Regions from separate parts of the Neobacillus sp. NRS-1170 genome, predicted to be linked through region 3. Evidence: predicted binding sites of a transcription regulator. Region 3 holds the regulator's gene; each other region holds the start of a gene.
What was found. The regulator Rex, encoded in region 3, represses fermentation and respiration genes when NADH is low (regulators of the CRP and FNR family bind a similar motif). The targets are predictions, from matches to a motif close to TTGTGAAATATTTCACAA.

Region 1 (8,276 bases), on a different contig from region 3:
ATTCCTATCACCCTTTCAGCTTAACACCACTGATATCAATTGTATTTTGAGTTTCAGTTTAAATGACCAAATTAAATGTTATCAATCGGGCTTTTGTAGGCTTTGCTGCTTGCAGCAAAATCCTTCTTTTAAAGGCAAAAAATGTTTTTTTTATAGGGTTGCAATTGATCTTCCTTTACTATCGATTACATCAGGCGAGGATATAAAAATAAAGGTCTTTCAGGAACTGGAGAACCTGCCGGATAGTTAGTTAATTGAATTTACTATGAGTCCGGAATATAATTATTCGATAAAATTTCGGATTAATCGCGGTGAACCTTACCACAAGTAAATGAGGTTTTTAATCGAAAAAGGAGAACTTTCAGAATAGCAGGAAAGGTTTAATGAAGAAAAAAGATTATGGGAAATAACTATTAAGGGAGCGCATTTCAAATTGAAATGCGCTCCTTTAATAGTAATATAAAAAAATTAGAACTTATGCTTAAGGATAGAATAATTTTTTATGAAGAGTATCGATTGCAAGTTCAATCTCTATTAAATCTTCTTTAGAAGCATTTTGTATTCGATTAAGGAAACGGGATTCAATTGCAGCAAATGCTTCGTTCATTACAACTTCCCCATCCTGCGATAGACGAACATATTGTTTTCGTCGGTCTTTGCTATCAATCATCTTTTCAATTAATTTCTTCTCACTTAACTTGCTTAGCTCACGACTAGTATTTGACATAGACATATTCTGACAATCGTTAATTTCACTAGGAGTTACAGGCTGACTAACTGTGATAAATTCAAGAATATTATATTGAACTTGCGAGATTGAATCTGGCTTTGCATTTTTCGTTAATTCATTTGTTACACGATGAACAGCAGCTGTAAATGATACGAGCTTGTAAAAAAGTTCTTTTTTGTTCATGATCTCACCTCTTAAAGACAAGATAACAAAATAGTTATCAAAAAACAATTATCAATTGATAATCAAATGTAAGGATGCTACAATTTAGTTATCAAATGATAATTAAGAGGTGCCTTATGAAAATGTTAATTATTTATACTTATCCAAATCATAAAAGTTTAAATTATGCTTTTTTACAAAACGTTATCAAAGGCAGTAAACAGAATCCTCATATTAAAGAGTTACAGGTGTTGGATTTATATGATGAGGGTTTTAATCCACTTCTGGTGTTTAACGAGCTAAAACGAAGACGAGATATGCATAGTGATCCTAATATTGAAAAATATAGACAGCAACTTACATGGGCCGATAAGATTGTTTTTATCTACCCTATTTGGTGGGGAAGACCTCCAGCGATGCTTTTGGGATATATCGACCAATTATTCGCTTCTAATTTTGCCTATAAAGATAAGCAGGGATATTTTCCGGAAGGGCTGCTGAAAGGAAAGTCGGTAATCTGTATATCTACCATGAAGGGGCCTGCGCACTATCCATTTTTTTGGTTGAATAATGCACATAAAATTCTAATGAAAAGAGCCTTATTTAATTTCGTGGGAATCAAGAAAGTGAAGTTCTTTGAATTTGGGAATATGGAAAGTCCAAAGGGAAACCAAATGAAAAAACTAGACAAGATTTTAAATTATTTTAAAAGACTAGTTCATTAAGATAACTCGATATCTCATTTAGATATGCCACGGAGAAAGAACCGTATCATAAGTGACGGAGAAAAAATCCAATCATTGTTGAGATATCTTGTTTAGCTTATCTTTTTTGTCTGGAATGCTTAGAGTATTCTATACGGAAAAATTTCTGATGTATGTACAAGAATTAAATTTGAATGAGGGATCATTATGTCAGTAGTGAACCTGTTAGCTTCTCAACTAAGTCGAAATGATGATGTGCCAAATATTGAGCTGGCACGTGAATTAGCTAATGTAGAAAATAATACAGGCATAGAAGAAATAATTGAAAACCTATCTAGCAAAGATAAAAAGATTCAATACTATTGGTTTTGAGGCATTTGAAAGAAGTATCAAAGAACACTTCAACGTTCTTGATACTTCTTTCTTCTTTTAATATGCAACGGAAAGATTTTGTCCATCTGAAGGTGTCAAAACAAAGCTTGCCAAAGCGTACGCAGATTCTCTCTTATGCGGGGTTTGTTTGTTTTTGGTCCAAGTGATGGCTTAGAAAAGTTAGAAGACTTGCTAGTATTGCAATCAATCCGCCGACCAATGTCACATTCATCAAATTTCCTTGATGGTAAACCATTCCACCTACTGCGGAACCCATGCCGATACCGATATTGCTTGCGACTGGCATCAGTGAAGCAGCGAGTCCTGTCGCTTTTGGTTGATAAATACCAGCAAGGTCAATCAAATAAAGCTGGGTAGATGTTGTTAAAAGGATGGCCATTAATGACATCAAGCCAATGTTAATCAATCCAAAGAGTAGATTATTTGTCGTCCAATATAAACTGATCAGAACAATTGCTTGCACAAGGAAAACCATTCGAAGGCGCCCGATCGCATTGTAGCTGGCAATTTTACCAGCGAGAATGTTGCTGAAAATCGAAATAAATCCGTAGCCAAACAATATCAAACTGATGGAATTACTCGGTGCTTCCATTCCATTCAGGATCGGAACAAGATACGTATAAACGGCATACGTCGCTCCAAATCCTAGAGATGGAATGAAAAACGCCATTAAGATTCGTGGGTGTGTCAACAAAGAAAATTGATCACGCATCGAACTGCGAAATTGACTGAGCTTATTAGGCAAAACGTAGAATGATGCCAAAAACGCAATTCCACCCAGAAAAGTCGTTAACAGGAAGGTTGCATTCCAGTTGTACCATTCAGCTATTACAGTGCCAATTGGTACTCCAACCACGTTTGCAAGTGTAAAACCACCGAAAACAAATGATATAGCAAGTCCTCGCTTTGCGTTTGGAATGGTTTCACTTGCAACAATCATGGCAAGTGAGATTAAAACTCCTGTTACAATCGCCGTCATCATCCGAAGTACAAGGAACATGATGTAGCTCGTCGAAATTACACACAAAGCATTCAGGATGATGAACGTTCCGATCAAAAACAACATCCATTTACGCTTAGGAAAATGACTTGTTGCGCTCATCACGAGTGGTGTGGCAATGGCAAAGGTAATGGCAAACGCAGAAACCAGTGTGCCTGCTTTGGCATTTGTTATATGAAGACCCGAGGAAATATCGGTTAAGATCCCGACGATAACAAACTCGCTTGTCCCGAGGACAAATGTTAATAAAGAAAGTGTAAAGATGAGCAACCAATGTCGCTTGGATAATTCTGTAGAGTACATAAATACCTCTTTTCTTAGATGAATGTAAATGTGAAACAAGGCAGTAAACAATTTAAACATCATACCATAAAACATTTTTACTAGGAAAGCCCATACTTTTTACCAGCCATTTATTATCTAGAATCTTTAAAGAGAAAGGTCAAGGAGAACCGTACTATAAGTAATTGAGGTTGGTTAAATGAATTACCTCCGAGGAAAACAAAAGGTTTATCTAGTATACTGAAGATATCTTTTTTCTATATTATTAAAATAGACTTAGATTGTAGTAGTCAAAAATAAAGTTCAAAATAGGAATGAATGGGGGTGGTGATATTGGCTATTTTTCAGTACGAAGTTTTTTTAGCGGTTGTTGAAAGCGGCAGTTTTACAAAAGCCGGCGAAAAGCTAGGGTTGTCACAATCAGGAGTTAGTCATAACATTTCAACACTTGAAACAGAATTAGGAATCGTATTGCTTCGGCGTAATCGGAACGGAATATCTTTAACAGATGCGGGAGAGCGAGTTTTACCGCATATTCGTCAGCTCATTCATCATGCAAAATTGCTTGAGCAGGAAGCGGCACTTATACAAGGAATCGAAGTAGGAAGCATTAAAATCGGGACTTTCCCCAGTTTTTCGTCCAAATTTCTTCCAGGTCTCATTCGTAACTTCATAAATAAATATCCTGGCATCCAGATAGAGTTATATGAAGGCGGCTACGACGATATCAAGGATTGGATCACTTCAGGAACGGTTGATATTGGTTTTTTAACGCTTCCTGTTAGAGAATTTGATACCATTCAATTACTAAAAGACGAATTATTTGTTTTAGTACCTGAAAATCATCGATTGAACACACTGAAACCAGTTAAAGTCAAATCAATACATAATGAATCATTTATTATGCCAAAAGCAGGTTGTGATCTTTTAATAAAGAGGCTCCTTAAAGAAAATAACGTACATCCTAATGTTATTTTTGAAATAGAAGATAACAATACAATTATTTCTATGGTTCAAGAAGGGCTAGGGATCACCATTATCCCAGAAATGGTCCTGCCGAAAAATACTCCTAACATGAAAGTGATTCCACTTGAAACGGTTTTGTATCGTGAAATAGGTATAGCGTTAAAATCTATTAAGCAAGCGGCACCTTCCATTAAGAAATTTATGGAGATCTTAAAAGAACATTTTAAACAAGACCAGAGCTTGAATAAGTAGGCCTAAAGAAGGCACTTCATTCAAGCTGTTTTGTTTATATCGTTAAGATTCCGCGAATGGTGATGGTAGCTGCTCCTGCTACTTTGATGACTGGTTCTGATTCATTCGGAATGACAGTCACGTAAAGCATTCCAGGTCTTCCAATCGCATCTCCTTGAGCGATTTTAAGATGTGTCGTCTCACCTTGAGGAATAACACTTTCTAAATAGAGGAAACCAGCTAATGCGCCGTTTGCTGCCCCCGTTACGGGATCCTCAGGTATGCCAATCCCAGGTGCGAAATCTCTGGTATATAAATCACATTCTTTCGAGGTGTTAAAAGTATAAAGGTGTGTCGTGCTGATATTATGTTCTTTATTATGCTTCCCTAAAGCCGCTAAGTCTGGCATAGCATTGTCAATGTTCATTTGGTTTTTCATAGGAACAAGTAAATGCCAGTTTCCGGTATTCGCCAGTTTGATTGGATAGGTTGGGTCGATGCTTTCTGGTTTGACGCCGATCAACTGACTAAGCTCTTCCAGGTCAATTGTGAAATCTTGTGTTTTTGGAGTAACTTGTGTCATTTCCACATCAATTATGTTTCCATTTTCTTTATGCCATACAACCGGTACTTTACCTATATTCGTTTCTAACACAATCCCACCTTTTTTCTCGGCTAGACCAAACTCAGTTGCCAAAAGCCAGGTTAACCCAACAGTTGCATGGCCGCAGAAGTTGATTTCTTCAGCAGGAGTAAAGTATTTCACTTTATAATCAATCTCCTTGTTATTTGAAGGCAGTAAAAATACGGATTCTGGTAAATTTAATTCCTTTGCGATACTTTGCATCTCATCTTCCGTTAATTTTTCTGCATCTAACACAACCCCTGCTGTATTACCTCCAAATTTTTCTGTTGTAAATGCATCCACATGATAAACTCTTAATTCTCTCATCATCTTAACTCCTTTCAAATATTTTTTGATACCTCCATACTATGCCTTGCTAATGCATTAGTAAAATGAACCTTTTTTATTTAATAAATCGGAAATACTAATGCAATTTAAACCTAAAGTTCATATTTAATTCATAAACATTGTGAAATGTTTCACAAATTGTATGCTATACTAACCCTGTTAACAGAAATATAGTAAAAACCATTCTTTCTAGAGAGAAAAATATATTTTTTAAATTGGAATGTGAAACATTTCACATTGTGATCAATTGGTTTGTTAAAAATAAAAAGGACTTACAATTCACTAGGAGTTGAACAGCATGAATGTATGGGAGCAAGTTTATAACCCAATGGGGAACATATGGATGTCAGCTATTTTAGCTGCCATTCCTATTATCTTTTTTATTGTTATGCTGACAGTTTTTAAATTAAAGGGCTTTATCGCTGGCTTCTTCAGCATACTTGTAGCAGGAACTTTTGCAGTCTTTATTTATAAAATGCCTGTTATTTTAGTTTTGATGTCAGCTATTTATGGAGTTTTAGCCGGTATTTGGCCAGTAGCATCAATTGTGTTTGCTGCAATTTTCCTTTATAAAATAACAGTAAAAACAGGTAAATTTGCAATTATAGAGAATAGTATCTCTTTTATTACAGCGGATCAAAGATTGCAAGTTCTTATAGTAGCATTTTCATTTGGAGCATTTTTGGAAGGAGCTGCAGGATTTGGAGCACCTGTTGCGATAACGTCAGCCATTTTAGTAGGACTTGGATTTAGTCCAATATATGCAGCTAGCCTTTGCTTGATTGCAAACATTGCCGGTGGTGCATATGGAGCAATGGGTATTCCAGTAACCGTCCCCGCTCTACTTACAGGTTTAGATGGGCTTGTTGTTGGAAGATATACGGCATTGATCCTTCCAATAATAAGCATTGTAATAGCATTCTTACTAATATTTATTATCGATGGGTTGAAAGGAATTAGACAAACATTCCCTGCGATTTTAGTTAGCGGTGTTTCATTTGGACTTACACAGGCAATTGTTCTAACTTTCTTAGGTGCTCAGTTAGCAGATATCTTTGCAGCTATTGTGAGCTTAGTAGCACTAGCACTATTTTTACAAGTATGGAAACCTAAAGAGATTTTTCGAGTAAATAAAGAAAAGGCAGCAAATATGCAGGTTAAGTACTCTTTTGGAGAAGTTGCTTATGCTTGGATGCCTTTTGTATTTTTAACCATATGTGTCACTTTGTTTAATCTATCATTTTTCAAAAATCTATTTATTCCCGGCGGTCCTTTAGAAAAATTAGTGTTAATGCTGCCAATTCCAGGATTAAACAACTTAGTTATTAAGCATGCACCAATTGTTCCGCAAGATACTCCATTTGCTGCAGTATTTAAATTGGATTTACTTTCATCTACTACTACGGCAATTGTCATTACAATCATTGTTGCAAGCATTCTTTTTCGCTGCAGCATTAAGCAGCTGAGAGACATTACAAAAGAAACTACAAAAGAATTATTATCACCAGTCCTAACAATTTGTAGTGTACTTGCTTTCGCTTATATTTGTACTTATTCTGGAATGTCATCAACACTTGGTTTAGCATTTGCATCAACAGGTGAAGTATTTCCTTTATTCTCACCAGTGCTAGGTTGGTTAGGAGTATTTTTAACAGGCTCTGTTGTTAACAGTGGTTCCTTATTTGCTCCACTTCAATCTGTCACTGCTTCACAAATTGGTATAGCACCTGAAACAATGGTTGCTGTCAATGTAATGGGTGGCACAATGGCTAAAATGATTTCACCTCAATCTATCGCTGTTGCAGCTGCAGCGGTTGGATTAGCAGGAAAAGAAAGTGATTTATTTAAAGTGACAATTAAATATAGCTTATGTTTACTTGTAATAATTGCATTAATCAGCTGGCTAATATTTTAATTATTAAATAGAAGGGAGATTTTTTACCATGAATAAAGAAAGAGTAAATCGTGTTGTACTAGTTGGAACAGGTGCTGTAGGTTGTAGTTATGCCTATTCACTAATTAACCAGGGAGTCGCTGAGGAACTAGTCTTAATTGACGTAAATGAGGCAAAGGCCGAAGGCGAAGCGATGGATCTTAACCATGGAATGCCGTTCGCACCTTCTCCAATAAATGTATGGAACGGTTCTTATCAAGATTGTGCAAGTGCGGACTTAGTTGTTATTACTGCGGGATTGGCACAAAAGCCAGGGGAAACCAGGTTGGAATTGGTTGAAAAAAACACGAAAATATTTAAACAAATCGTAAAGAGCATTATGGAAAGTGGATTTGATGGAATATTCTTAATCGCAACAAATCCAGTAGATATTTTAACCTATATAACTTGGAAAGAATCAGGACTTCCAAAAGAACGTGTAATTGGTTCTGGAACGGTATTAGACTCTGCACGTCTAAGGTCTGCACTGGGGAAATATTTCAACGTAGATACAAGAAATATTCATGCAGCCATCATTGGTGAACATGGAGATACAGAGCTCCCTGTTTGGAGCCATGCAATGATCGGAATTGAACATCTCGACACTGTTTTGGAACGGAAAGGAGATTTAAAGAAAGAATGTTTAGAAGAAATTTTCGTAAATGTCCGCGATGCCGCCTATCAGATCATTGAGCGAAAAGGGGCAACATACTATGGAATAGGAATGTCCCTTGTTAGGATTACAAAAGCAATCCTAAATAATGAAAACAGCATCCTGACGGTATCTGCCTATCTAAACGGAGAATATGGACAAAATGATGTATATATCGGAGTTCCAGCAAAAATAAATCGTGCCGGCATTCAAGAAATAGTTGAAATTCAGCTCAATGATAAGGAAAAAG
Region 2 (8,276 bases), on a different contig from region 3:
GCAAATAAAGGGTTCCGTTTTCGGGTGCATTCTTGCCTTTTTGGCTTTTTTTATAGAAGTAAGAGGCAGATTTGTTCAACAAACTCATTATTAAGTGCATTTAAATAAAAATAAAAAAACCCATTCCTTGGTGATTCGTTAAGAATGGTTTAACACCGCCAAATCTATTGTCAGTTGTTTTAAGTTTACTTTAAAAACTCTATGATTTTTTGGAAATTCTTTGTGTTTTCAGTGATAAATTCCTTTAATGTATCTAAATTAAATGTCAGTAGATGATTTTGCTTTAATATATAAACGGAAAAATCAAGGGAAAGTCACTGACTTTCCCTTGATCATTCATTTTATCCTTCATCCCAGACGGGATTAGGACTATTATTAAACTAATATACTTTCTTGAATTTCAATTGAGCTGTTCATGAACATTTCCATATCGTCTTTTGTATTTGAAATGCCGCCTACACCAAAATTCTCAATTAAGAAGTTCGTCACGTTTGGTGATAAGAAAGCTGGTAATGTTGGTCCAACGTGAATATTTTTCACACCTAAGTAAAGTAAAGATAAGAAAACGATAACCGCTTTTTGCTCATACCATGCGATATTGTAAGATAACGGTAATTCATTTACACTTTCTAATCCGAATGCATCTTTCAGCTTCAATGCAGTCATGACTAGAGAGTAGGAATCGTTACATTGACCGGCATCAAGTACCCTTGGAATTCCGTTGATATCACCTAAATCTAGCTTATTGTATCGATATTTTGCACAACCGGCTGTTAAAATGATAGTATCTTTTGGAAGCTCTTCGGCAAACTCTTTATAATAGGTTCTGCTCTTATGGCGACCATCACAGCCAGCCATTACAAAGAATCGTTTTATATCACCCTTTTTCACAGCTTCTACAACTTGATCAGCTACTTGAGCCACTTGATTATGCGCAAATCCTCCAACAATTTCACCGTTTTCAATTTCTACTGGTGGTTGGCATTTCTTTGCATGCTCAATAATAACGGAGAAATCTTTTGTACCATCTTCATTTTTAGGAATATAGGTTACACCCGGGGCAGCAGTTGACCCAGTTGTATACATTCTTCCTTTATAAGATTCCTTTGGTGGAACAATACAGTTTGTTGTCATAAAAATAGGACCGTTAAAGCTCTCGAATTCACGAGTTTGTTCCCACCACGCATTTCCATAGTTACCGACAAAGTTATCATATTTTTTGAATGCTGGATAATAGTGTGCTGGAAGCATTTCACTATGTGTATACACATCTACTCCCGTGCCTTCCGTTTGTTTTAATAACTCTTCCATATCTTTCAGGTCATGACCGCTAACTAAAATTCCCGGATTTTGACGTACACCAATGTTTACTTTCGTCATTTCAGGATGACCATACGTTGATGTATTTGCTGTATCTAAAAGCTCCATGGCATGAACGCCGTACTTTCCACATTCCATTGAAAGTTCAATCAATTGTTCCATACTTACTGAATCATCTGTGATCTTTGCAAGTGCTTTTTGCATAAAGGCATCTAGCTCTTCATTTTCATAGTTAAGATTTGCTGCATGCTCTAAATATGCAGCCATTCCTTTCAAACCGTAGGTCACTAACTCTCTTAATGAACGAATATCTTCATCACTTGTAGCTAAAATACTAACTTCATGAGAAGCAGATTTCATTTCAAGCTGATTATTTGTTTCACCATACCAAGTGACAAAATCGCTATTGTTGTCTAAAGTGCACCCTGCATTTCTGATTGCCGCTTTAATTTCTTCCCGGAGTTTTAATCCTTCTCTTACAGTATTAAAAAATTCATTTTTATCCCAATTTGCATTTGTAATTGTCATAAAAAGACCATTTATGATAAACTGATCTGTTTTCTTTTGATTAATCCCGACTTCACGAGCCATTGTATTCACAATCGCGACTCCCTTAATCGTGTAAATCAATAAATCTTGCATATTTGCTAAATCATCTTTTTTTCCACATACTCCAACAACTGTACAACCTGTTCCTTTTGAGGTTTCTTGACATTGGAAACAAAACATACTCATTTATAATTTCCTCCAGTGAATGATTTTCGATTTCTAATTTTTCTTCTATAAACACTTTCTCTTATTTAGTGTGAATTATTGAATAAGTATCATAAGCGATTAAAAATATAATCAACTTGTTTACGTTGTTATTATAAATTCCTTAATTTTAAATTTGGAGTTCTTTATGAATCTGTTCACAAACAAGTCAAAAAGATTTGAATACTTCATGACAAAAAGGACAAGTGGATGGGGTTTGAAATAAAAACCTAGTTGAATACAATATTTGGTTTAAATTGAACTATCAGTAAGATTTAGGACCTTATTTAAAAAAAATTTGAGCTTGTGAAAATTTTTCTTCTTGTACTAACGGAGCAGGCTAGTTGAAGAAAGGAAAATTTAGGATAATTGTCGAATAAGGATTTTAAGAAAGATATATTGCTTTTGGGGGATAAATTTATGACAATCCCATTTTTGTACATAGGTTGGTTTTTAATGCCAATTCTGTCGGTTGTATTTTGTCTTAACCTAGTTTCTGTAATTAAGAAAGTTAAAAAAGATGAGAAAACGACTACTAATACTTTATGGATGACAATATCATTTACATTTATCGTATGGAGTATTGCGATTGTAGCTTCTGAAGGTATTTATTAGACAAACGGTTCGTCGCTATAGATGGGATGGCTGCGGTAATCCTGTTTTTTTATTGAGCTACTATGAAAATAAACTTCTCTAACTCCGAAAAAAGACAAAGCTAAAGAAGACCCTGCTTAATTGTTAAAAAAAAGAGAAGAGCGTTAATTAGTAAGTCTATGGATTAGAGTTGACTGGATTAAGGTCAGTATCAGTATTGACATTTCCTAACCATTTTCATTCTCTGTGGTGCAGCACTGATTTTGTGCTGCATGGATGGCTAACGGGTGCTTGAGTTTAAGAAAGGGTTGCTGCGGCGATCCTTTTTTCTTGTTGCACTAACGATGCAGATTAATTTAAGAAATACACCTATGATATTATTAAGTAAATATCGTTTAATGCAGGTGATACTATGTTTTGGATTTGGGCAATTCCTGATAAATACCCTAACAAAAGAATTGGTGAATACATTAAGGGTTCTAGTACAGATAGATTCGTTTTTAGACAAGGTAAAGTGATTAGCGAAGCTGTCATTTCACCAAAAATCGTTTTTGAATGTTCGGAAAAATATTTATCAGATGTACTACCTAACAGTGGTCAATTAATAGTCGTTTCAACAAAGGTTTTAGATATATTGCAGGATGTTTGCCCTCAAGATATACAGGTATTTGATGCAAATGTTTTTGTAGGAGAAAAGAAAATTCCTAATTATTATTTAATAAATATTGTTAATGCTGTAGAGGTGATTAACAAAGAGGCATCAGAATTTACAACTATTAAAGGAACCAATGCAATACTTGGTTTCGAAAAAATAGTTTATAAAGTAGACGGTTTGGGACAATTTAATTTAGTTAGAAATGCTGACTATCATTCTCATATTTTAGTTTCAGATTATATAAAGAAAAGATTTGAAAAGGAAAAAATAAAGGGGGTGCAATTCAACTAACGGGTGCAAGAGTTGAAGAATGGGATGGCTGCGGCGATCCCATTTTCTTTTTGTGCTAACGAAGCAGGTTAGCTGAAGAAGGATTATTATAAATAAAACAGCATATATATATTGTGGCATCAAATGTCAATACGAAAAACAAGTGGAAATGGAGGGAATTTAATATGACACACCCAGCATTAAAAATGTACAACTACCACGTATGGGCAAATGGAGTTATAATTGATCGTTTAAAAGAACTTCCAAAGGAAGTTTATTATAAGGAAATTCAAAGTGGTTTTTCTTCGGTATCAAAGGTATTGTCTCACATTTATCTCACAGATTATGCATGGTTTGACATTATCTCAGGTAAAAGTATGAATGATGCAATGGCGGTCACGAATCAATTAAGAGAACAGGTGGAAACGAAAAGTATTGAGGAAATGAAAAAAATATTTCAAGACTTATCCGAACGAAACAAAGCACTTCTGAACAGTCAAGAAGATATTGAAAAGTTGATTGTGGTGGATAATCCATATGCTGGGTTGCTTGAAACTTCTATTTCTGAATCGGTACTACACGTTGTCACTCACGGATCATATCACCGTGGCAATATAGCTACTATGTTGCGACAAATGGGGCACACCTCCGTTATGCAAGATTTTGGACTTTACCTATATTCAAAATAGAAGAGAGTAACTCAAGCACCATCCACTTTAAATGGACCAGTTCTTCAACTAACGGGTGCAAGAGTTAAACAAGGTGTTGCAGTGGCAGCATCTTTTTTCTAATTAAGCAAAAGAAGCAGGTTAGCGAGTATCCGTCAGATAATCGTATTAAACTGAGGGAGTAGAAGAAATGATAAGATACAGTAAATGTGTTTATTTCTGAAAGAGAGTACCTATAAAGAAAACTTTGATGTTTGGCATCAAAGTTTTCATCTAAAAATTATTTTTTACTAATGTTTGTTTCATATATTAGCATAGAGGATTGATCATCATCAGGAACAGCGTACATTTTCATTCCTTGTGCTGTATTTTCAAGGAATACTGGATTGCGCGTGACAACATGTCCCTGAGGAGAAAACAGAGAAATTGGCAGTTCATGAACCATATCCATTGTTTTCATATCCAGTAGGGCTAGTCCGCCCAATTCATATTTGGCAGTTGATGATCCTGGTTGTGGCAATTCCGTAATACCACTGCATATCAGATTGTCTTTGCCTGCATTCTCGCAGTCCTGATAATCGATAAAGTGGCTGGGATTATTTGTTTTTTGAACAACATTTCCTTTTTCATTAAACTCATAAAAGGTTCTTGAACCCCAACTCACAGCTTTTAAAGTTCCGTTTTTTTCATCGCGAACGATTCCTCCAATGTGGTCATTCGCACGAAATACTTCTTGGGACTCCATCGTTTCCGGATTCACTTTATAAATGATAGACTTGCTATTTGGGCGATATTCTGCAACAGGAACCCAGATTGATTTACCATCAAAAGCAATTCCTCCAGGATGATACACATCCCCTTCACCAAGCTTTAAATCTTTTAGGAGTTTTCCTTCTTTGTTAAAAAGAAATAGGTGTCCGACTCCTTTACCTGGTGTACGATCATAACCATCTTTCGGCTGGTCGTATTTAACAGGTTTTTCAAGAATTTCTACAGAAGACATGTAGTACAAGTCTCCGACTTTCGTCATTCCTTGTGGATGATAGGTGTTAAATTTCAGATCAACTTTTTCTTTCTGTTCCCAAATATTATTGCGAGTAAGTTGTTGGAATTTTTCTGTGAGTTGTTTTCCTTCTGAACCAGAAAAAAACGTGTTAGGATTTGCAAAAACTGTTGTTCCGGTTCCAATAACAAGCGTGGTAGCCAGTGCAAGAATTACTTTTTTCATCATTTCATCCTCCTGATTTTTAAGGGATAAAATAATTTAAAATTATTCAGGCAGTAAAAAAATTGATTAATCAACTGGATGTTAACCTTTATTTAAAAGATATGTTTATCAGTTAAACAATTGAAGGCTAAAGTTACCTCTATCAAACAATAGGTTATACTGTTGCACTTTAAAGTTAGATCATAACAAATCCAGTTGATGTCCTTGCCCAAAGTCATCTTAAATTTCCCCTTTTTTATGATGCTTTATGTATCTTACTATAGTAATGTTAAGTGAGAGTAATTGGTGTGTTAGGTATTTGTAAAGATTCCTATACTAACGAGGATTTATTGCTGCGGGAGCCTTTTTCTTCTTCGACTACTATGAAAATAAACTTCTCTAACTCCGAAAAAAGACAAAGCTAAAGAAGACCCTGCTCAATTGTTAAAAAAAAGAGAAGAGCGTTAATTAGTAAGTCTATGGATTAGAGTTGACTGGATTAAGGTCAGTATCAGTATTGACACTTCCTAACCATTTTCATTCTCTGTGGTGCAGCACTGATTTTGTGCTGCATGGATGGCTAACGGGGCTGGTTAGTTTAAGAAATTTTGGGGGATTGTGGTATTTATAAAATTCTGAAAATGTATAATTAATAAAACGAATTGGAAATTAAAGTAAAAACACCAAAAGGATGTGATATTTATCAAGAAATTAATTATAGGACTTAATATCGTGGTGGTTGCTCTTTTTATTTCATTAATTTCAAACGATTTCACATTATTGTATAAAATAACTGGGGCTATCGGAATAATCTCACTGATATTAAGTGCCTTGTTATCTGGAGCATTCGTGGATGGGGATAGGTTGGGTAGAAATCTAAAATCTGAATTAAAAGAGGATAGAAATCAAAGATTTTCATTAACTAATTCTATATTATTAATAGGTTTACCGAATTTATTAATTTCGGTGGTTTCCTATTTTCTAATGAAATAAATCAAAAATAGTAATCAAATCGTTAAACTAACATGTGCTTGAGTTGAATATGAATAGAGGAAAATTCTTTAATTTTTTGTATTACCAAGGAAGGAGTAACGTTCAATGGGAATGTCATACGAAGATTGTAAAAACGTTATTAGAAATATGGAAGAAAGACTTAATTATCACAAGATGATATCCAAGTACACGAAACAAACAGTAAAGTTAAAAAAACAACAAGATTACATAAAGTACTGGGAATCATCTATACAACAAGCAAAAAAAGACTATAGTTCTGTATATGATAATATTTGAAATATTTGAAAAGTTCTTCAACTAACGGGTGCAATAGTTGCAGATCAAACTGTCATTTGGAAGGTTTTCTTATTGCATTAAGGGCAGGTAGTTTCGGAAAGAAAACGTTTAGTTATAAAGATAATAGTAGATTATTAAACTCCTATGTGGTGAAGTTGTTGGCTATAAAACAAGGAGAAATAAATCTGTTACAATGAGGTGTATATTGAAAACTTATCGATTACCCATTTTCATTTTACTTATGGGCCTTATATACCTATTTGCCATTCCCAGCAAGCCAGAAGCAATCAAAATGCTATTTAAATTAATTCCAATGTGGCTAATTCTTTTCTATGCGTATAAACAAATACCTGATAAAAAATCACGCCCTCATTGGATTATATGGAGCGGATTATTTATCTGTATGCTAGGTGATGGGTTAATTAGATGGTTCGTTATCGGCTTAACAGCCTTCCTAGTGGGTCATCTGTTTTATACAGCAGGGTTTTCCCGTTATTGGCGTTTTACAAAGCTTTCACTTTTTATGATTCTACCTATTGGATTATACGGCTTTGTTATGGGATATCACGTAATCGCTGCATTGCTTCGGAATCATAATGATACCTTAGTAGTTCCCGTACTTATGTATATTGTGATTATATCCCTGATGAGTTGGAGTGGATTTTTGTCCCATAATATATGGGCAATAATAGGAAGTATTTTATTTGTCCTCTCAGACTCAATTCTGTCATGGAATATGTTTGTTTCAGAGATTCCCCATTCTGATATCCTGATTATGACAACCTATTATACTGCGCAATTTTTAATTGCACACGCTTGCGTTTCTTTCCTGGTTTTGTCAGCTATTCTTCGGATAAAAAATAGGCGAGGTCTATTGACTCGCCTTTTGTATTTTATAATGGAGTTAATTTATTATTCTTTTAATGCTTCGATTTGGATGGAAATGGTAATTTTATCTCCTATTAGAAAACCAAATGGATTTATAGTTGAAGTTAAAGATAAACCGTAATCGTTTCTATAAATTTGTCCCTTACTACTAAATATCACCTTTTCATTTTCACAAGAATTCTTTCCAGATCTATTAATAGAAATATTGAAAGTTTCAAAACGTGAAAGTCCTCGAACAGTTAATAAACCATAAACATCATACTTATCTGTATCCTTTTTCACAATATTTTTTGATTTAAATGTGATTGTAGGAAATTGCTCATAATCAAATAAATTCGTCCTAAGGTGAGCATCTAGAATAGTATTATGAGTTTTAATACTAGACACATCTATATTGAAATGAATAGTTGCTGTTGTTAAATCAACTAGGTCAGCCTCAATTGAAGCATTAAATTTACGAAATGCTCCGTAAACCGTAGAAACTATCATTTTGTTTACTGAAAAATTAACATTACTATTGGCAGGGTTAACGTTCCAATTTGCTTTTGTCATTTTATTCCTCTAATTTCATCTGAGAATTGATAAAAATAAATAAAACATGGTAATAATTACAAGAATATCATATCCCATT
Region 3 (8,276 bases):
CAAGTTTGCGTCTTTTTTCATTTCCCTTCCCCCCTTATGCCTTTCTGATATCATTCACAACTGCATTTTTATCCTGTGAAAATTCGTCTGTGTACTCAACCACATCAATCTGACAGTTCGGTCCAATTCTGACCTGATTGCCCCGCACCACTTTCGCAATCGTATTTTCCAGGTCAATTTTGTCCCCTTCAATTAACTCCGTTTCTAATTGCGCTTTGAAAATTGGCTTGAATAAAGCTCCAATGAACGACCCTTTATGCTGCCTTACTGTTATTGTTTGCCCGCCAATCTCTTTTGCTTTGCACTCCCCATAAATCTTTATATCAACTTGATCTGCGTTTAGGAGCCCGCCGATCGTGAAGCAGTATTCTCCTTTAAAATACTCAGCTTCGCAGTCTTCCCCAACTGAAAGCATACCCCGAAGTTTAATCTCCTCACATTTTACGCTCCCGCCCACTGAAGCTTTCCCAGAGATCCTTAAATTTTTGACATTTATGTTCTTCTCAAATTTCGCGGTCCCTTCAACGGTCAACTTTTGGCTCTCGAATGTTCCTTTAAACTTGGCATTCCCGTTTACTCTGGCCATATCTGCTGTCACATTCCCATTGACCGTCCCTAATCCATTGCATTCAAATTCATGACATTCCACATCATTGTTGATCGTCCCTCTGCCATTCAATGTAACTAGGTTAAATTGTCCGCCGTTTGAAGAACCTAAGCCATTAATGGCCAAATCTCCTCTATTTTTCAATTCCATAAGGATTCTCCTTTATAATAATTTCGACTTAATTTCTTCCATACAGGTCATTAAGGAAACCTGCACGACAATCTTCGTTCCCCTCTCAAAATGGATCTCTTCCGCATTAATCAGTAAGAAACACGATGATACACCAAGTTTGCGGGTAATCAGGAGTTCACAGCTTTTTTGCTTAATCAGCGCGGCATTGTCCTTTAGCACCTGCAGCAGCATTTTCCCTTCATCCAAATTGATCTCCCCTGACTGCAACAGCTTCTCTAAAACATAAACTTCAAGCATTCTGGAAAAATTAAAATTTGGGCTGCCTTGGTCATTTTCCAGGTAAAAATTCATCACTGCATTTGAAACAATGTTACGTTTTATTAATTCATCCTTATCTAACTGCAAATCGCTTAGACTAGGAGAAAACATGTCTGCTAGTTCATCTAACGATAAATTTTCCTTCATCGTTTGAATTTTATTGATTCTTTCTAAGATTTTTTCCTTTGGAAAGAAGGTTTCCTGGCCGGTAAACGTGGATTTCCTTACAAACCATTCCTCCGGAATGAGGTCTTTACGCTTCCATCTATACAGCTGTCCATAGGATATTCCCGCCAGCTCTAATAATTCCTTTTTCGAAATTAACTCCTCGCTCATGATTAAAACCCCTTTCTGTGTATTAATGTAACATAACACTGTTACGTTGTAAAGATTCGAAAAACTTGTCCTAATAATAAAAGGGCCTTCCGCAAAATTTTGCGAAAAGCCCTTAAACATTTTATTCTTCGATTTCATCTGTTGGATTTGGATAATGCTTTAAAAAGTAAATCAGTGATTGCAGCTCGACAGCTAAATCAATGTGATGAACACGAAGCGAGGACGGAACATTTAATCTTGCCGGTGTGAAATTTAAGATTCCTTTCACATTTGCCTTTACAAGCCGGTCTGTAATCATTTGGGCGACCTGTGCCGGAACGGTTAAAATCGCGACTGATATTTGATGTTCGGTGATTACCCTCTCCAGCTCATCCAAATGATAAACCGGTACCTCACGAATCGTCGTTCCCATTTTTCCAGGATCGACATCAAAAGCGCATTCAATTTTCGTATTATTATTTTTCAAAAAGTTATAGTTTAAAAAGGCTGTACCAAGATTCCCCACCCCAATTAAGGCAACCTTTGTCAGTTCATCCTGGTCCAATGTTTTCCGGAAGAAGGTTAATAAGTAATTCACATTATATCCATAGCCCTTTTTCCCTAAGGCTCCAAAATAGGAAAAATCCCTTCGGATTGTCGCCGAATCAACCTTAACCGCTTCACTTAATTCTGCTGATGAAACTCTTTGCTTGCCGGAAGAATGCAAGTTTTTTAAAAATCGATAATAAAGGGGCAGCCGTTTGGCTGTCGCCTGTGGTATTTTCATCGTTTCATTACTCATAATCTCCCACACCCCATATAAATAGTTTTGTTAAACTAGTTCTGTTCTCTTAAAATCTCCATTTTTACCGCCCGTTTTCTCTACTAAATAGGTCGGTCCGATGACCATGCCTTTATCAACGGCTTTACACATATCATAGACAGTTAATGCACAGGCAGACGCTGCTGTTAACGCTTCCATTTCAACACCTGTATTACCTTTTGTTTTAACAGAAGCTGCAATATGTAATTGATAGTTGTCACCGGCCTGTTCCCACGAGAAAGAGATATTCACTCCCGTTAATGGAATAGGATGGCACATTGGAATAAGATCCCATGTCTTTTTCGCGGCCATCACGGCGGCAACCTGCGCAACAGCTAAGACATCGCCTTTTTTCATTTCATGATTCGTTATTTTTTCAAAAATTTCTCTGCTGACTGTTATGCTTGAATGAGCCAGAGCTGTGCGCGCCGTTTCTGGTTTATCACTGACGTCAACCATCTTTGCTCTGCCTTCTTCATTAAAATGAGTGAATTCTGCCATATAAACAATCCTCCGATTAAATCATACACTATTTTTCTTTCTATGTCTGTGAAACTTTGAACTATCGGTACATTTTTTTGTCCATGAGGTTTTCTCATCAGGCAAACTGACCCGCTTTATTGCCGGACCTTTGGGAATACGGTAAAATATTGAGTAGTATAGAGGTGAATTTTATGATTTTATTGCAGGTTAATCAACTACAAAAATATTATGGTGCTGACCTTATTTTATCGAATATAAAGCTGGAATTACAAACAAGAGACCGCGTTGCTCTTGTTGGCCGCAATGGTGCGGGGAAATCGACGCTACTGAAAATCATTGCCGGTCATCTGTCACATGATGGCGGGGAAATTATTAAACCAAAAGATGTGACCATCGGATATTTGGCACAGAATACGGGGTTAGAATCCAATTTGTCTATCTGGGAAGAAATGCTGACTGTTTTTGAGGAACTTCGTCAGATGGAGAAGTCACTTCGAAAGCTTGAAGAACAAATGGCCGATTCTGCAATTTTCGAAGACTCAAGTCGCTACGAAAGAATTTTAAAAGAATATGACGGGCTTCAAGTGAAATTTAAAGAGCAGGGCGGCTACCAGTTCGAGGCGGATATTCGCTCTGTGCTCCACGGATTAAATTTTCATGATTCTAATGCGATGATTGCCAGTTTAAGCGGCGGTCAAAAAACCCGGCTTGCTTTAGGGAAACTGCTATTAACCAAACCTGACATTTTAATCTTGGACGAGCCGACCAACCACTTGGATATCGATACTCTCTCATGGCTGGAGCAATATCTCCAGGGTTATGATGGTGCAATATTAATTGTCTCCCACGACCGCTATTTTTTAGATAAAGTCGTCACGCAGGTGTATGAGGTATCCCGGAAGCAGATTCAGCGGTTTACTGGCAATTACAGCTCATATCTAGATCAGAAAGCGGCCAACTATGAGCGCGACATGAAGCTTTATGAAAAGCAGCAGCAAGAAATTGCGAACCTCCAGGACTTTATTCAGCGCAATTTAGCCCGTGCCTCAACAACCAAACGGGCGCAAAGCCGGCGGAAAAAGCTTGAGAAAATGGAGGTCATGGACCGTCCATTAGGGGATGAAAAGTCTGCTTCGTTCTCATTTGAAATTGAGCGGCAGAGTGGTAATGATATTCTTATGGTGGATTCGCTTGCCGTTGGATATGACGGTGATGTGATTTCTGAGCGGATTTCTTTTCGGGCCTTTAAAGGTGAAAGTATAGCTCTGGTTGGTCCAAATGGAATCGGCAAATCAACGCTTTTAAAAACAATCATTAAAAAGCTGCCAGCATTGGACGGTACGATTCACTACGGGACAAACCTCTCGATTGGCTACTATGACCAGGAGCAGGCAGAGCTAAAATCAAACAAACGTGTCCTTAACGAATTATGGGATGATTACCCGTTGAAAAATGAAAAAGAAATTCGGACAGTGCTCGGCAATTTCTTATTTTCCGGTGATGACGTACTGAAAACGGTCTCGACTTTAAGCGGCGGCGAGAAGGCGAGGCTTGCCCTCGCGAAACTGATGCTCGAGAAAGCAAATGTTTTAATCTTGGACGAGCCAACCAACCATCTTGACTTAGATAGTAAAGAAATACTTGAGAATGCCTTAATCGATTACCCTGGCACGATTTTGTTTGTATCGCACGACCGCTATTTCATCAACCGTATTGCAACAAAGGTGTTGGAGTTAAGCCGTGAGGGCAGCTGTGAATATCTTGGGGATTATGATTATTATTTAGAAAAAAAGCTGGAACAGGAAGAACTGGCTGCATTAGCCCTTGCCGAATCTGTTAAAAAGGTTCAGATTGATATTTCAGAAAGAAATAGTTATCAACAGGATAAGGAAAGCAAAAAACTAGAGCGGCAGCGTAAACGGAAATTAGAAGAGATTGAATTAAGGATTGACGAGCTTGAAGAGGAAATTCAAGATTGTGAAGCGCTGTTATGTGAGCCGGATATTTTTCAAAATCACGAAAAGGTTTTGGAAATTAACATAAAAAGTGAAAAAGCCAAAGCTGAGCTCGAGCAATTGATGGAAGAATGGGCGGAGCTGGCGGAATAAATATAAAGTGATTGTTACTAAAAAGTGAAAACCGGACTGAATAAGTCCGGTCCTTTTTATTTTATCAACAATCCATTTACAAATTACCTTTTTTCCACAACCTTATGCACAATTCAAATGGTATATTTGCAAATAATCACTTCAGTTTTCCACATTATCCACAAAAAACACCGTTTTTATCCACACTATCAACAGGAACACACGTACTTATCCACATTATGTTATTAATTTTAATTTTCGAAAAAAAATTTATCCACAAAAAATACTAAACAAACGTTTGATTAGTTTTTTATAGCGATGAAAGACATCCAGTAATTCTGAAATAATGCTCTAAAAGTGGCTATGTGACAAAACGGTCGTGAAATCCTCTCAAAGTGTCCCTTAGAGTGGCTCTATGGGACATTACAGTCGTCGAATTCGCTCGAAGTGTCTCATAGATTGGCTCTATGGGACAAAACAGGCGTCGAATCCTCTCAATGTGTCTCATAGATTGGCTCTATGGGACAAAACAGGCGTCGAATCCTCTCAAAGTGTCCCTTAGAGTGGCTCTATGGGACAAAACAGGCGTCGAATCCTCTCATAGTGTCCCATATAAAAGCAGTGTGAATATTAGACCCGAAAGGATAAAAAACCTCCCGATAATGGAAGGTTTAGTTATTGTATAGTTCGATATCAAGACCTGGAATCGCATTCAGTGAAAGGTCAGCTCTTACACCTCTTTCAAACATCACGCTTCCGGCTGCAGCAATCATCGCTGCATTATCGGTGCATAATGATAAGGGAGGAATCACTAATTCCACTTCAGCCTGTTCTGAAAAAGTCTTTTCTAATGCACCTCTAAGACCTTTGTTTGCAGCTACACCGCCAGCGACCAATAGCTGTTTCACTCCATATTCAGCTACTGCTCTTTCTGTTTTTTTCACAAGAACTTCAATAACACTTTCTTGAAAGCTGGCAGCAAGATCCTCAGGTGCGATCGTCTCGCCGCGCTGTTCAGCATTGTGGACAGTATTGATAACTGCCGATTTTAACCCGCTGAAGCTAAAGTCATAAGACCCTTCCTCAAGCCATGCACGAGGTAAATCAATCGTTGGGCTTCCCTCATGTGCCAAACGGTCAATGTGCGGCCCACCTGGATATGGCATGTTCAACGTCCTTGCCACCTTGTCATAGGCTTCCCCAGCAGCATCATCACGCGTTTGGCCGATAACTTCAAAATGACCATGCTCCTTCATATAAACAAGCTCTGTATGGCCGCCTGAAACGACTAAGGCTAATAGTGGGAATTTCATTTCTGTTACCAGCCTGTTTGCGTAAATATGCCCGGCAATATGATGGACTGGGACAAGCGGAATATTATGTGCAAAAGCAAGGGCTTTCGCCGCATTCACCCCGATTAATAAAGCCCCAACTAAACCTGGTCCTTCTGTAACAGCAATCGCATCCATTTCTGCAAATGTTAAATTTGCTTGATTCAAAGCCTCTTCAATCACGATGGTCATTTGTTCAACGTGGTGGCGTGAAGCAATCTCAGGTACCACGCCGCCAAACCGTTTATGGCTTTCGATTTGAGATGCTACAACATTAGCCGCGATTTCCCGGCCATTTTTAATAATTGCAACTGCCGTTTCATCACAGCTCGTTTCGATTCCCAATATATACTGATTTTTTATCATAAATTCACCCACATCACTAGCGCATCTTCCTGATTATCTGAATAATAATTTTTCCGGATCCCGCCATTTTGAAAGCCTAGTTTGCGGTATAACGATTGTGCCACATGATTGGTTACCCGAACTTCAAGGGTCATGCTTTTCGCCCCCATTTCCCTCGAAACAGACATCAATTTGCGCAACATCGTTTCCCCAAGGTTTCTGCCGCGAAATTCCGGCAAAATGGCCACATTTGTTACATGCGCCTCATCAATCACAATCCACGTACCGCAGTATCCGATTATTTTATTGTCTTCCTCAAGCACAATATAAACGGCAAACTTGTTATTGTGCAATTCATTATAAAAAGCTTCACGGCTCCATGGTACTGTAAACGAGGCCTGTTCAACAACTAAAACCTGGTCGATATCCTCTTCCCTCATATAACGAAAAACATAAGAATCTACCATTTTTCTATCCCTATTCATTTGAATTTTTTCCTTTTGCTTCTAACCACTTAGCTTCGGCTTCAGCTAAACGTATATAATTAGGTACAAACGAATGTACATCTTCCCCATCTTTATTGCATCCCAGCAAGGCCAGTTCAGAAGGACGAGGATTATGTTCCGTGATGCTTGCAAAAAATGCCTTAGTTCCCACGATTTCTTCAAGCTTTGATTGATGAAGCGGCAGATCATTCCCTACAAACAATACCGGCTTTGTCATTTCGGCTAGTTTAGCTGCCCAATCTACAGCCATAACTAACTGATCCTGCTCCACAACTGAAAGCTGGCCATTCTCAAATTGATACAGCCCGGTATAAACCTGTCCTCTTCTTGCGTCAAATAATGGAGATACATAGCCATCAAAATAGCGTCCTGTTCCGGATGCTAAAATTTCAAGACTAGAAATCCCTACCAGTGGAATATTTAAAGTCCATGCCAATGTTTTTGCAATCGTAACCCCAATTCTCACACCCGTATAAGAGCCTGGGCCCTTCGCCACTACTATTTTCGTTAAATCTCCCGGCACTCTTTCACAATCCTTCATTAACGTCTGGATAGCCGGCATTATTCGGACAGAATGATTCTTTTTTAAATTTGTAATATATTCCCCAAGCACTTGGTTTTCTTCTAAAAGCGAAACTCCTAATGCATAATTAGAAGTATCGATTGCTAAAATTGTCATGCAAAAATCTCCTTACATAATTGCTCATATCTTTTACCCTTTGGCTTGAGAACAATTTTCCGTTTATCCTGCTCCTCATGATACAGGTAAATGGTTAATAGGTCCGAGGGTAATTGCTCTTCAATTAAATGGGCCCATTCCACGACTGTTACTCCATCACCTTCAAAGTATTCATCAAACCCCAAGTCCTCATAAGCATCTGCTACCCGATAAACATCCATGTGATATAAAGGCAGGTTTCCGTTATATTCTTTAATGATGGTAAAGGTCGGACTATTTACGGTTTTCCTAATGTTGAGGCCTTTTGCCAGACCTTTGGTAAAAGTGGTCTTTCCAGCACCTAAATCACCTTCAAGGGCAATCACATCTCCCGGTTGTAAAAAAGAGGCCAGTCTTTCTGCAAACTGGGTGGTTTCATCAGAATTCATTGTATTTAATTCAAATTGGTTCATTCCATCACCTATTTACTCTCTATCTTCATTTTACCTAATTTTAGATGCAAAAAAACCTTAGGATCTCTCCTAAGGATGCCTATTCTTTATGTAGTTTACATGATTTTTTCCATTTACGCAAAAAAGCATGTTCTTTGGATAAAAAAAAGACGAAACTCTTGTTTCGTACTTACTTAAAAATATGGCGGTCTGGACGGG

Region 1: a site for Rex is predicted at 5,561-5,578, ahead of ACIFOT_RS19145 (lactate permease LctP family transporter). Genes of this name have one in related genera too.
Region 2: a site for Rex is predicted at 2,220-2,237, ahead of hcp (hydroxylamine reductase). Genes of this name have one in related genera too.

What each region holds. Positions count from the first base shown of each region.
Region 1 is NZ_JBITPF010000041.1:62,527-70,802, forward strand. Features, by position in the region: gene ACIFOT_RS19110 (phosphoenolpyruvate synthase) at 1-2, opposite strand, end outside; gene ACIFOT_RS19115 (MarR family winged helix-turn-helix transcriptional regulator) at 482-913, opposite strand; gene ACIFOT_RS19120 (NAD(P)H-dependent oxidoreductase) at 1,030-1,617, shown strand; gene ACIFOT_RS19125 (hypothetical protein) at 1,804-1,968, shown strand; gene ACIFOT_RS19130 (MFS transporter) at 2,102-3,292, opposite strand; gene ACIFOT_RS19135 (LysR family transcriptional regulator) at 3,599-4,489, shown strand; gene ACIFOT_RS19140 (PhzF family phenazine biosynthesis protein) at 4,524-5,420, opposite strand; gene ACIFOT_RS19145 (lactate permease LctP family transporter) at 5,740-7,356, shown strand; gene ACIFOT_RS19150 (L-lactate dehydrogenase) at 7,385-8,276, shown strand, end outside.
Region 2 is NZ_JBITPF010000003.1:69,717-77,992, forward strand. Features, by position in the region: gene hcp (hydroxylamine reductase) at 376-2,049, opposite strand; gene ACIFOT_RS00280 (hypothetical protein) at 2,494-2,688, shown strand; gene ACIFOT_RS00285 (imm11 family protein) at 3,080-3,613, shown strand; gene ACIFOT_RS00290 (DinB family protein) at 3,778-4,281, shown strand; gene ACIFOT_RS00295 (DUF6454 family protein) at 4,541-5,491, opposite strand; gene ACIFOT_RS00300 (DUF5316 domain-containing protein) at 6,203-6,460, shown strand; gene ACIFOT_RS00305 (lysoplasmalogenase) at 7,071-7,766, shown strand; gene ACIFOT_RS00310 (YceI family protein) at 7,670-8,197, opposite strand.
Region 3 is NZ_JBITPF010000099.1:29,081-37,356, forward strand. Features, by position in the region: gene ACIFOT_RS30920 (cytoplasmic protein) at 1-21, opposite strand, end outside; gene ACIFOT_RS30925 (polymer-forming cytoskeletal protein) at 35-757, opposite strand; gene ACIFOT_RS30930 (YhbD family protein) at 770-1,393, opposite strand; gene ACIFOT_RS30935 (redox-sensing transcriptional repressor Rex) at 1,515-2,174, opposite strand; gene moaC (cyclic pyranopterin monophosphate synthase MoaC) at 2,205-2,696, opposite strand; gene ACIFOT_RS30945 (ABC-F family ATP-binding cassette domain-containing protein) at 2,870-4,786, shown strand; gene tsaD (tRNA (adenosine(37)-N6)-threonylcarbamoyltransferase complex transferase subunit TsaD) at 5,437-6,462, opposite strand; gene rimI (ribosomal protein S18-alanine N-acetyltransferase) at 6,459-6,908, opposite strand; gene tsaB (tRNA (adenosine(37)-N6)-threonylcarbamoyltransferase complex dimerization subunit type 1 TsaB) at 6,919-7,626, opposite strand; gene tsaE (tRNA (adenosine(37)-N6)-threonylcarbamoyltransferase complex ATPase subunit type 1 TsaE) at 7,623-8,078, opposite strand; tRNA gene ACIFOT_RS30970 (tRNA-Asp) at 8,261-8,276, opposite strand, start outside.